3 linked regions of the Halorhodospira halochloris genome follow. The main gene of each other region encodes a partner of the protein of the gene in region 2 in a complex. Links are inferred from orthologs where the notes say so. Each region holds a gene or a part of one and is shown on either strand. Other genes may lie near its edges.

What was found.
Region 1: the proteins of dnaN (region 2) and dinB are in contact, whole or in part, in a solved structure (PDB 1OK7), measured with the Escherichia coli proteins. The link is inferred for Halorhodospira halochloris from one-to-one orthologs.
Region 3: the proteins of dnaN (region 2) and holA are in contact, whole or in part, in a cryo-EM structure (PDB 8GIZ), measured with the Escherichia coli proteins. The link is inferred for Halorhodospira halochloris from one-to-one orthologs.

Annotation. Positions count from the first base shown.
Region 1 is NZ_AP017372.2:2,211,761-2,215,114, reverse strand. What follows is about bases 545-3,354. They hold dinB (DNA polymerase IV), read right to left. Parts: upstream 2,621-3,354; coding sequence 1,469-2,620; downstream 545-1,468. Other genes in these bases: HH1059_RS09965 (GmrSD restriction endonuclease domain-containing protein), read right to left, coding at 2,940-3,354; HH1059_RS09975 (DsrE/DsrF/TusD sulfur relay family protein), read right to left, coding at 1,079-1,438; HH1059_RS09985 (hydantoinase B/oxoprolinase family protein), read left to right, coding at 545-794. Outside these bases: more of HH1059_RS09985, read left to right, coding at 1-544. UniProt on the Escherichia coli protein: Poorly processive, error-prone DNA polymerase involved in translesion repair and untargeted mutagenesis. Copies undamaged DNA at stalled replication forks, which arise in vivo from mismatched or misaligned primer ends.
Region 2 is NZ_AP017372.2:240-4,155, reverse strand. The notes cover bases 536-3,363. They hold dnaN (DNA polymerase III subunit beta), read right to left. Parts: upstream 2,589-3,363; coding sequence 1,482-2,588; downstream 536-1,481. Other genes in these bases: dnaA (chromosomal replication initiator protein DnaA), read right to left, coding at 2,791-3,363; recF (DNA replication/repair protein RecF), read right to left, coding at 536-1,371. Outside these bases: gyrB (DNA topoisomerase (ATP-hydrolyzing) subunit B), read right to left, coding at 1-36; more of recF, read right to left, coding at 316-535; more of dnaA, read right to left, coding at 3,364-3,916. UniProt on the Escherichia coli protein: Confers DNA tethering and processivity to DNA polymerases and other proteins. Acts as a clamp, forming a ring around DNA (a reaction catalyzed by the clamp-loading complex) which diffuses in an ATP-independent manner freely and bidirectionally along dsDNA.
Region 3 is NZ_AP017372.2:2,044,526-2,047,890, forward strand. What follows is about bases 545-3,365. They hold holA (DNA polymerase III subunit delta), read right to left. Parts: upstream 2,549-3,365; coding sequence 1,541-2,548; downstream 545-1,540. Other genes in these bases: HH1059_RS09380 (glutamate-5-semialdehyde dehydrogenase), read right to left, coding at 545-1,435; HH1059_RS09390 (LPS-assembly lipoprotein LptE), read right to left, coding at 2,551-3,081; leuS (leucine--tRNA ligase), read right to left, coding at 3,068-3,365. In the rest of the region: nadD (nicotinate-nucleotide adenylyltransferase), read right to left, coding at 1-151; more of HH1059_RS09380, read right to left, coding at 158-544. UniProt on the Escherichia coli protein: Part of the beta sliding clamp loading complex, which hydrolyzes ATP to load the beta clamp onto primed DNA to form the DNA replication pre-initiation complex.

The DNA.
Region 1 (3,354 bases), 2.2 Mb from region 2 along the record:
GGGCGCGGATCCGCGTGGCGGTGCGCCCTGATCACGCCGCCCGCCGGGCGCGCATCGACTTTGCCGGCACGTCCGAGCAGTTGCAAAGCAATTTCAATGCGCCGCTGGCCATCACCCGGGCGGCTAGTCTCTACGTCTTCCGCACGCTGGTCGATGACGACATCCCGCTCAACGACGGCTGCCTGCAACCGCTGGAGATCGCCGCGCCCGAGGGCTCGATGCTCAATCCGTGCCATCCGGCGGCCGTGGTCGCCGGCAATGTCGAGACCTCCCAGGCCGTCACCGATGCCCTCTACGGGGCGCTGGGGGCGATGGCCGCCAGCCAGGGCACCATGAACAACCTGACCTTCGGCAACCAGCGCCACCAGTACTACGAGACCCTGTGCGGCGGTGCCGGGGCCGGGCCGGGGTTCGCCGGTAGCTCGGCGGTGCACACGCACATGACCAACTCGCGCCTGACAGACCCGGAGGTCCTCGAGTGGCGCTACCCGGTGCGCGTCGAGTGTTTTGCCATCCGCCACGGCAGCGGCGGCGCTGGGGCGTATCCCGGCGGGGCGGGGGTGATCCGGCGGCTGTGCTTCCTCGAGCCGATGACGGTGGTCACGCTGATGAACCGGCGCCGGGTGCCGCCCTTCGGGCTGGCCGGGGGCGGCGATGCGGCGTGCGGGCGCAACGCCATCGAGCGCAGCGACGGCAGCGTCGAGGAGCTGCCGGGCACCGCCACCCGGGAGCTTGGGGCGGGAGATCGGATCGTCATCGAGACCCCCGGTGGCGGCGGCTACGGGGGCGGCTGAGCGCCGCCCCCGGGCTGTCTTATGTGTCGTCACCTAAGCGCTACGATCACCAGCACTTGCTGGGCGATGACCCAAAAATCAACGTCGATCTGCGCGCCTAGCAGGCCCTCAACATAGAAGGGGGTCGCAAGAGCCCCGAGCAGGAGGCCGGCTCCGCCTCCTCCGCCAGTTCGTGGAACCACTGGGTCCTTGGCCGCCCTTGGGCAGCTCCAGGCTGCGCACCGGATAGGTGTCCTGGAGCCAGGTCCTTGCTAGCTCGCTCATGCTTGATCCTCCTCGTGGTATCAAAATACCAGCACCTGGTCGGCATTGACCGTGACCTCGGCGAGCTCGTCCATGGTGCTGCGCTCGGGGCCGGGCATCAGGTGATCCTCCGTCATGCCGCGGGCGTCCATGCAGGTCCCGCAGAGCAGAACCCGGCTGCGCCCCTTCTTGGTCAGGATCCCCTTGAGCATGCGCTCGATGTTGAAAAATCCGTCCGGCGTCTTCTGGCCGGCCTGGGCGCCGCCCACAGCGTCGGCCATCAGGAAGACCGTGACCTGGTTCTCCTCCGAGCGCTTGAGCAGCGCCGTGGCCAGGCGCAGGGCGTTGTAGCAGCGCTCGGTACCGTAGGGCGTGTCGTTGATGATGATCAGGAAGTGCATGGCGTCCTCCTCCTCGCGTGGCTTAGGCCTTTATGTGCACCCCGTCCAATCGAACTCCAGCTGTAATGGTTCTGCGGCAGCGGCCTGCTCTTCGCTGATCAGCCCCGAGACGCGTACGCCGAGTAGGCGCAAGCGTTGCTCAAGTGGCACCCGTTTCAGGCACTCACCGGCGGCGCGGCGGATACGCTGCGGGTCACGGGTCGGCTGGTCAATCGAATGATCGCGGGTGAGCGTACTAAAGTCGGCATAGCGCAACTTGATGCCGATAGTACGTCCGCGAACGCCCTTACGGCGTAGATCGTCGGCAACGCGCTCGCAGAGGGAGGTGAAGATCTGCGCAAGTTCTGCTCGATCGTGGCGGGCGTGCAGATCGCGTTCAAACGTAGTCTCGCGGCTAACCGACTTCGGGGCTCTTCTTTTCGTCACCACGGGGCGATCGTCTATGCCGTGAGCGGCCCGGTGCAGGAAGTGGCCAAATGAGGCACCGAACTGCTCAATCAGCCAAGCGGGCGTGAAAGCAGCCAAATCACCAATACTGTGCACTCCAAGCTGTTGTAAGCGGGCAGTGGTGCGTGGCCCGATGCCGTTAATCTTGCCGACCGGCAGTGGCCAGATTCGGGAAGGTATATCGCAGCGCTGTAGCACGGTTAGGCCGTCGGGTTTATCCAGGTCGGAACAGAGCTTAGCTAGCTGTTTATTGGGGCTGATGCCGATCGAGGCGGTCAGTCCGGTGGCGTCGGTAACGGCGGCTTTGATGCGTTGGCCTAGGGCCACGCTCTCTTCCGGCAGCCCAGTCAGGTCTATGTAGATCTCGTCGATGCCTAAATCTTCGATTTGTGTGGAGATTGTAGAGACCGCGGACTTGAAGCGCTGTGAGTAGTCGCGGTAGGCATCGAAATTTGGCGGCAGCAGGATGGCGTCGGGGGCTAGCTGCGCCGCTTTCATGAGTCCCATGCCCGATCTGACTCCCAACTCCCGCGCTTCGTAGGTGGCTGTGGTCACCACGCCTCGACCGGAATAATCGCGCAGGCGCAGATAATCGCCAGTCGACGATCTTGCTGCTCTCCGACCGCCGATAACCAGCGCTTGGCCGCGCAGTTGGGGATGCTGCAGCAGCTCGACGGAGGCGAAAAAGGCGTCCATATCGAGATGGGCGATGCGGCGATCTTCTGAGTGGTCCATAGCGTCGGCTAAGCTGCACCACTGGGTTATCCACGGTGTTCTAGGGTGATATGAGCGAACTACAGCTCGAGTCGATAAAACAATCCATAGGAAAGCTCCTCTCGGGCAACAGTGTACTTGAAGACCTTTCAGGTTCGAATTCACTGGAGCCGTCAGGCCCGCCTGTGTAAAGAAACTCCTCGGTTACCGTGGCACCCATATCGATGTTAAATCCCAGCGCTGCTGGGGAGCATAGCGCTATTAGGCTGGCGAGAAGCCATCTGCCTTGTTGGAATGATAAGCTGCATTAGTGTCGCCGGCTAGCTAGTTGCCGCAACCGCTAAGGCTCGGTGTCCGCAATCTTTTTACCGGAATATCCCGCAAGGCTGAAATACTCTTCCATGCTTCTCTCTATCCACTCCATATGTGCCTTGGCATGCTCGGCTCCCCACTCTCCATGTTTCAGGCCTAGGCCTGAAGGTTCAGGCACACCGCCGTAAAGGTACACCAAGGCTAGCTTCGGGGATTGTAGATCCTTTTGTCGAAGTCGCGTCAAATATTTAACTCGCTTCTCATGGTATGGCTTGTTGCTAAACTCGGAGTTGCGTTCACGCGAGACTAGGGCAAGGTTGCCGAAAGAGTGCAGGGCATCGCCCCAGCCTTCTTTCTCCTGACCTTCTTCTTGTGAGGTCTGAGGGCGGATGTGTTCTACTGAGGCGCGAGCCGTGAACCGGAAATGCTGCCACGCATCTTCA
Region 2 (3,916 bases):
TTCTGAATCGTACTGCGGAGTGATCTCCGTGGTCATTGTTGCTCCCGCTTCATTGGCTTTATGTTTCATCTATAATCGGTCAATTACCTGCACATTGTAACATTGTGTGCTCTTAAAGACTGCCTTAATCAGCTGTATCAGAGGCATCACGAGCTTGTTTTCTTATAACAAGCGTGAATATAAGGCGTTAGAGCAGAAATTAGAACAGTTACACACAGAAACCTTTGTCAGCTCTACCCAGCCATTTGTAATGACTCGTAAGGTTATCTGCTACTAGTTTGTAACAGCGAACTGAGTGACGTTAAGCGTCCTATATTAGAAATGCCTCATAGGCTCTAAGCATCCCGATGATAGGGCATACCAATCAGCATCTTGGTTAATGACTGCTAAAGGCTTGGAATCTATTGCAGTTAGAAATACTTGGGCTTCAATATTGGCAATCGATTGCATGACGTAGGCAAGATGATGGATATCAAGTTCAGCAGCAAGATCGTCTATAAGTAGTAGCGGCTGTAGACCCTGATCTGCCCAAAGTTTTACCTCAGCCAACAGAAGAGCAACAACTAACAATTTCTGCTGCCCGCGAGATAGTATTTCGGCGACAGGTGTTTTTGTTAGAGTCATCCGCAAATCTGCTCGATGTGGTCCCTTGCAAGTGTAGCCCTGCCTAGAATCTCTAGCGCGGTTAGAGTAAAAAAAACTCAGCCAATCACCATCTTCTGGTGAGCTCCCAATGTACGTTAAGTTTAAACCCTCTATCCCTAGCCAGGTGTAAGTAAGCTCAGCCCATAGAGGGTGGATGGAGTCAATAAATTGCCTCCGTGACTTGTCAATAGCCGCAGCGCTTTCAGCAAGTGTGGGTATCCAAGATGCTGCAAGACGGTCATGCCCATAACGCAGAGCCGCATTCCTTTGCCGTAATGCCTCTTGGTAGCGCAAGGCTATCTTGCGATATTTGTTGTCTACGTGAAAGGCTCCCCAGTCGAGAAAATTTCGGCGGACTTTTGGTCCATCTAGTATAAGGCGTTGATGCTCTGTATTGATTAATTGTACTGGCAACCTTTTTGCTAGAACTGTACGGCTGGTTATATTCATGCCATTGACGCGAATTTTAGTAGCGTTTTCGCTACGGGTTACTCCTAGTCGATCATCTCCACGTTTTGCGAAGACATGGCACTTTTGGTTTGACCAATTTATGAGATGCCCCAATCGCTGTGTTCTGAATGACCTAAGTCGTGATAAATAAAAAATAGCCTCTAAAAAACTAGTTTTACCGGCCGCGTTATCACCGACTATAATATTTGTCCTTTGGTTGGGCCTCATTTTCAGATGATGTATATTTCGAAACCCTCCTATATCAAGCTTGTTCATAAGTACTCAAAGTATCCTGCTATGTAAATATTTTCTCGCGGTTATCACTTATTACGGGTCGTGCACTATCAAAAGAATTTTGAAATCATGATACTTGTATATTTTAAAAGTCAAAGTCTCATCGGCATTATCACATAGCGCGCTGATTCATCACCTATGCCTTTAAAAACGCCACTGCTATTATTTCTACCAATCAGTATTTCAACTTTCTCACCTTCTATTGCATTCAATGCGTCAAGGATATAAGAACCATTAAATCCTATTTCAATTAACTCCCCGCCAAATTCAGCCTCTATTTCATCTGTAGCCTCTTCTTGATCCATTTCTTGATTATGTGAGAAAACTCGCAAAGCATCTTCCTCAGCTGCTAGCCTTACGCCTCTTGATTTTTCACTAGAGAGCACCATAACTCTAGAAATAGCTTGACGTAAAGAGTCACGACAAACTACAAGACTATGGTCTATTTCTGATGGGAAGACGCGATTGTAATCAGGATAACTACCTTCAATCAGATTAGATGTCATACACATACCATCTAGTTCGACTCTAAGATGTTTCTTGCCTAATTGTAGTTCAGCTATATCTTCACTATTTGAAAGCAAGCGCAAAAGCTCCTGAACCCCTTTGCGAGGCAGGATGACCTGGTAAGGGTTATTCACTTTTATCGCACTACTACTATCGACTAAAGATAATCTGTGGCCATCTGTTGCAACTGCTCTTGCTCCAGTACCAGTTAGTTCGAGCAATAATCCATTGAGTGTCTGCCTTACGTCCTGTTGTGCCATTGAAAAATATGTGCGTTCGATTAAGTCTTTCAGTTCGTTCTGTTTGACAGTTACGCTTTCGGCAATTTCGATAGAGCCAAGAACTGGAAATTCATCAGGTGGCATTGTGCCTAAATTAAAACGACTTTTTCCAGAGGTGAGTAATACTTTGTTTCCTGATAATTCAATATCTAGTAATGATTCCTCAGGAAGATTCCGGCAAATATCCATCAACTTTCTGCTAGATAATGTCACCATTCCATTATCTGTTACATCTGCCTGAATATTCGCCACTAGTTCTACCTCCATGTCTGTGGCTACGAATCTTAGACCATTATCCTCGGCCTTAATAAGAATATTATTAAGTAAAGCCCAAGTTTGCTTCCGGTCAATGATGCTGACTAGATGTTGAAGAACTGGTAACAAGTTCTCTCTTTGCGCTTGTAGCTTCATGATTATTTACCATTAATTTATTATGATAGTTCTTGTTATTATTAGTATCTTCGCAGCTTGTTGAAAAGATCCTTAAAGTCTTGATATGAATACATAATTAGCTGTTGCTAGAAGGCCTACAACTAATCATACAACTTGTGGAAAAGCTGTTGATATAGAATCATTTACTATCTAGCTCATTTTTATCCACAGCTTGTTCATATCAGGTACTCAGGGTTCTCATGAGGTTCTCATAGTCTTCAGCTATGCGTGAGTCACTCTCAATCAGCTCCTTAGTTTTCCGTGCTGCATGGAGAACCGTAGTGTGGTCTCGACCACCGAATGCGTCACCTATCTCAGGAAGTGAATGTGTTGTCATCTCCTTAGCAAGAGCCATGGCCATATGGCGTGGTCGAGTAATAGATCGGCTTCGTCGCTTAGATAGCAGGTCAGCAACCCTAATCTTGTAGTAAGCAGCAACTGTTTTTTGAATGTTGTCTATAGTTATGAGCTTGTCGTGTAGTGCAAGAAGGTCTCGGAGGGCTTCTTTAGCAAATTCAACGTCAATTGATCTACCTGTGAACTGAGCATTAGCAGTGATACGCCTCAGTGCACCTTCCAGCTCACGCACATTTGATCGTAGTCTTTTCGCTACAAAAAATGCCACCTCGTCGGGTAGTTCTACACCGTCACGATCCGCTTTGCTTTTGAGTATTGCAACCCTAGTTTCGAGTTCAGGTGGCTCTATGGCGACTGTAAGCCCCCAGCCGAACCTTGACTTAAGCCTCTCTTCTAAACCGTCTACTTCCTTCGGATATCGGTCGCAGGTCATTATTATTTGCTGATCACCCTCAAGCAGAGCATTGAATGTATGGAAGAACTCCTCTTGAGAACGTTCTTTACCGGCAAAAAACTGGATGTCATCAATCAGCAATACGTCTAACGATCTGTAGTGGCGTTTGAAGTCGTTGATAGTGTTATGCTGCAACGCTTTGACCATCTCTGCAACGAATCTCTCCGAATGCAAGTATACAACTTGGCTATACGGCCTTTTCGTATGCATTGCGTTGCCAACAGCATGCATAAGGTGTGTCTTACCCAAGCCGACACCACCATAAAGAAACAATGGGTTATATGCCTTACCAGGGTTCTCAGCAACCTGCGAGCTCGCTGCCCTTGCGAGTTGGTTTGATTTACCTTCGACGAATGTGTCGAAGGTGAAATTTGGGTTCAAGTTCGTCTCAGTTGTGGGTCTACGGTGAATCTTGTGGCTTTGCTCGTCTCCGGCGTCCCTGCTAGCTTCTTGCTGGTTGTCCGATGAGACCTTAGATGTCCTTGCAGATGATCCA
Region 3 (3,365 bases), 2.0 Mb from region 2 along the record:
GTGGTATGCGCGCCGGCATAAACCGCAGCTCGCTGAGCTGTAACGCTTCCCGAACCTCCTCCGCCGGGCGCAAGTGGCCATAGTGGATGGGATCAAAAGTACCTCCGAGGATACCTATTGAATGGTGGGCTGCCTGCAAACCGATTGTCACCCCTTGCTAACCACCGCGGATATGGCCATCGCCGATTACGATAAATTTCTCAGTAGTCAGCCCTTCCAGCCCGACTGGTCCACGTGCGTGGAGCTTATCGGTACTTATCCCTATCTCAGCACCGAGGCCATATTCATAGCCATCGGCGAAACGTGTCGAGGCGTTAACCATAACTGAACTGGAATCTACCTCGCGCAAAAACCGCTGTGCCATAGGGTAGCTCTCGGTAACTATAGACTCGGTATGTCCAGAGCCGTAGCGCTGTATATGGTCAAGCGCAGCATCAAAGTCATCGACGATAGTGATGCTGAGGATAGGCCCGAGGTACTCGGTTCCCCAATCTTCTTCACTAGCCGCTATAGCCTCAGGCACCATGGCGCAAACCCGTGGGCATCCGCGCAATTCAATATCCGCTTGGCGCAACTGCGCGGCTATCTGGGGGAGGACGCGCTCGGCAACATCAGCCGCTACTAGCAGTGTCTCCATGGTGTTACAAGTGCCAAGGCGCTGGACTTTGGAATTGACCGCAATGGCAACCGCTTTATCAATGTCAGCAGCGCTGTCAATATAAACATGGCAGACGCCATCGAGATGTTTGATTACCGGGATGCGCGCCTCATTGCTAATCCTCTCGACCAGCGATTTACCCCCTCTAGGCACAATTACATCGACATACTCGGGCATCTGGATCAGTGCGCCAACCGCATCTCTATCCGTAGTGGCAATGACCTGCGCACCGTCTTCAGGCAAGCCAGCCTGTACCAATGCCGAGCGAATACACTGACCAATGGCTTGATTCGACTTGATTGCCTCAGATCCGCCACGCAGAATCGCAGCGTTGCCCGATTTAATGCACAGGCCGGCGGCATCCGCGGTCACATTAGGCCGTGACTCATAGATTATGCCGATCACTCCCAACGGCACCCGCATCCTGCCGACTTGAATACCCGAAGGCCGTGAGGCCACCTCGCGCACCGCCCCTACCGGGTCAGGCAGGGCTGCTATCTCGCGCAACCCATCTGCCATCGTCTGGATGCGTGCAGAGGTTAGTTCCATACGATCAATGAGGGCATCATCCAGCCCTGCCTGGCGGGCTGCGCCGAGGTCTTCTTTATTGGCCTCCGCTATGGCCGCGGCGTTGGCCTCGATTTGCTCGGCCATGCCCCGCAGTGCTGCATTACGGGCAGCAGTGGTAGAACGCGCAACCTCACGCCCCGCAGCACGGGCTCGTTTGCCGATCGCCTCGACTTGTTTAGCTATATTGGCCGTTGAGTCGGTAGTCATTGTTCTCCGCTATATAGATGATCATCACAACAAGTCTCCCAAGTATCCCTGAGGGCACTTATAAAAGGCGCCACCGTTTACCAGCCACTACCAATCACCTAGATTCTAGCGCCGCGAAGCCGCTCTAGCCAAGCGCGATACTAGTGCCCTCAAGGCCTCTTGCGGATTACTTCCGGGAACTCCCTTGATGGCGCAATCGACCTCGTGGCAACGGCGCAATAGCCGATGCCACGTATGAGTGGGCTGGCGCCTAGCTGTGGCCTTCAGCAAGCCGCTGCGTCGTTTAAATATCTTCTCCTGATAGAGGATCTTATCATCCGCACCCGCAGATAAGCGGGCGGCAGCTCGTATGTCACGAGCCAAGGCCCATAGAATCAGCGGTTGGCCAGTCCCTTCCTGCTCCAGGATCTCAAGTATGCGGTGGGCCCTGGGCAGATCTCCATTAAGGGCAGCATCGGCTAAATCATCGACGCTATATCTAGCGCTGTCGGCTAATGAGAGCGCAGCGTTATCGGCGCCGACCGGACCTTTGCCGTTAAGCAGCAGGAGCCTTTCGACCGCTTGATCGACGGCAAGAAGATTGCCCTCTGCCCGCTCCACAATGAGCTCAACCGCCTCGCTATCAGGCTTTAGGCCGGCTCTCTCCAGGCGCTGCCGCACCCACTGCGACATCTTGTCAAGCGGCAATGGCCAACAATAAACAAAAACCCCCGCCTGCTCAATGGCTTTGACCCAAGCAGATTCGCGCGCACCTTTATCAAGTCGGTTGCTGGTGACCAGCAATAGCGCATCATCCGGTGGATCGCTGCAATAAACCTGTATAGCACGAGAGCCGGCATTACCAGGCTTACCGTTAGGCATACGCAGCTCAAGCAGGCGCCGATCACCGAAGATCGACATGCTCGCAGCCGCCTCATTCAGCCGCCCCCAATCGAAGTTTGAGTCGACATCAAAAACCTCGCGCTCGGAAAAGCCAGACTGACGCGCCGCCTCACGCCAAGCATCGCTTGCCTCGCGTTGGAGCAGCGGCTCTTCACCGGCGATTAGACAGACCGGCGGCAGGGCCTGCTGTCGCTCGAGCCGGCGCAGAAATGCCTCGGGGGTTTCAGGCATGGTTAGATAACCTGCAGACGCAGCATTATCATCCGCGCAACCTCGTCACGCAGTTCCTCCTCTATATCATCCTCGCGGCGGCGACGTTGATCGGCCCCACCCTCAACCTCGGCAAAGGTGCGCATTGCATTTGCCGCCTGGCGGTCGATGAGCACATCTCCCGCGCTATCCTCAACGCTATAGCTCACTCTATATTCCAAGCGATACTCCTCGGCATCACCACCGACTCCCACCGCTGCGGTCTCCCGGTCGCTGCTTCGCGTATGCAGAATCACAACTAGGTCGGCCTCGTTACGGCTCTCTACCTGCCTACCCCCGGCGCCTTCAATGCCCCTGCGCACAGCCCTACGCAAATCCGAGCTACCGATATCGTCGATCACATAAAGGCCCTGTCCAGCAAGAGATATACCCCCAGGCGATCCCCGCAACTGCCAACCACAGGCGCTGACGACCAAGCCGAGCAAAACCACGGCTAGTAGCGCCCCCCTGAAATAGACTCTGAAGTGGCCGATCTTCATCTCACTTAGCAACAACCACGTTGAGCAGCTTGCCTGGCACGAAGATGACTTTTTTCACCTCTTTGCCCTCCACAAAGCGTTGTACATTAGGTTCTTGCAAAGCAGCCTGCCGAGCTTCATCTTCGCTGGCATCAGCCGGCAGGGTGACGTGACCACGCAACTTGCCATTAACCTGGACAACCAACTCCAACTCATCGCGCTCCAAGGCGCTAGCATCGGCCTGCGGCCATCTGGCATCAACAACGGGCTGCTCATAACCTAGCTGCCACCACAGGTAGTGAGACAAATGCGGGGTTATC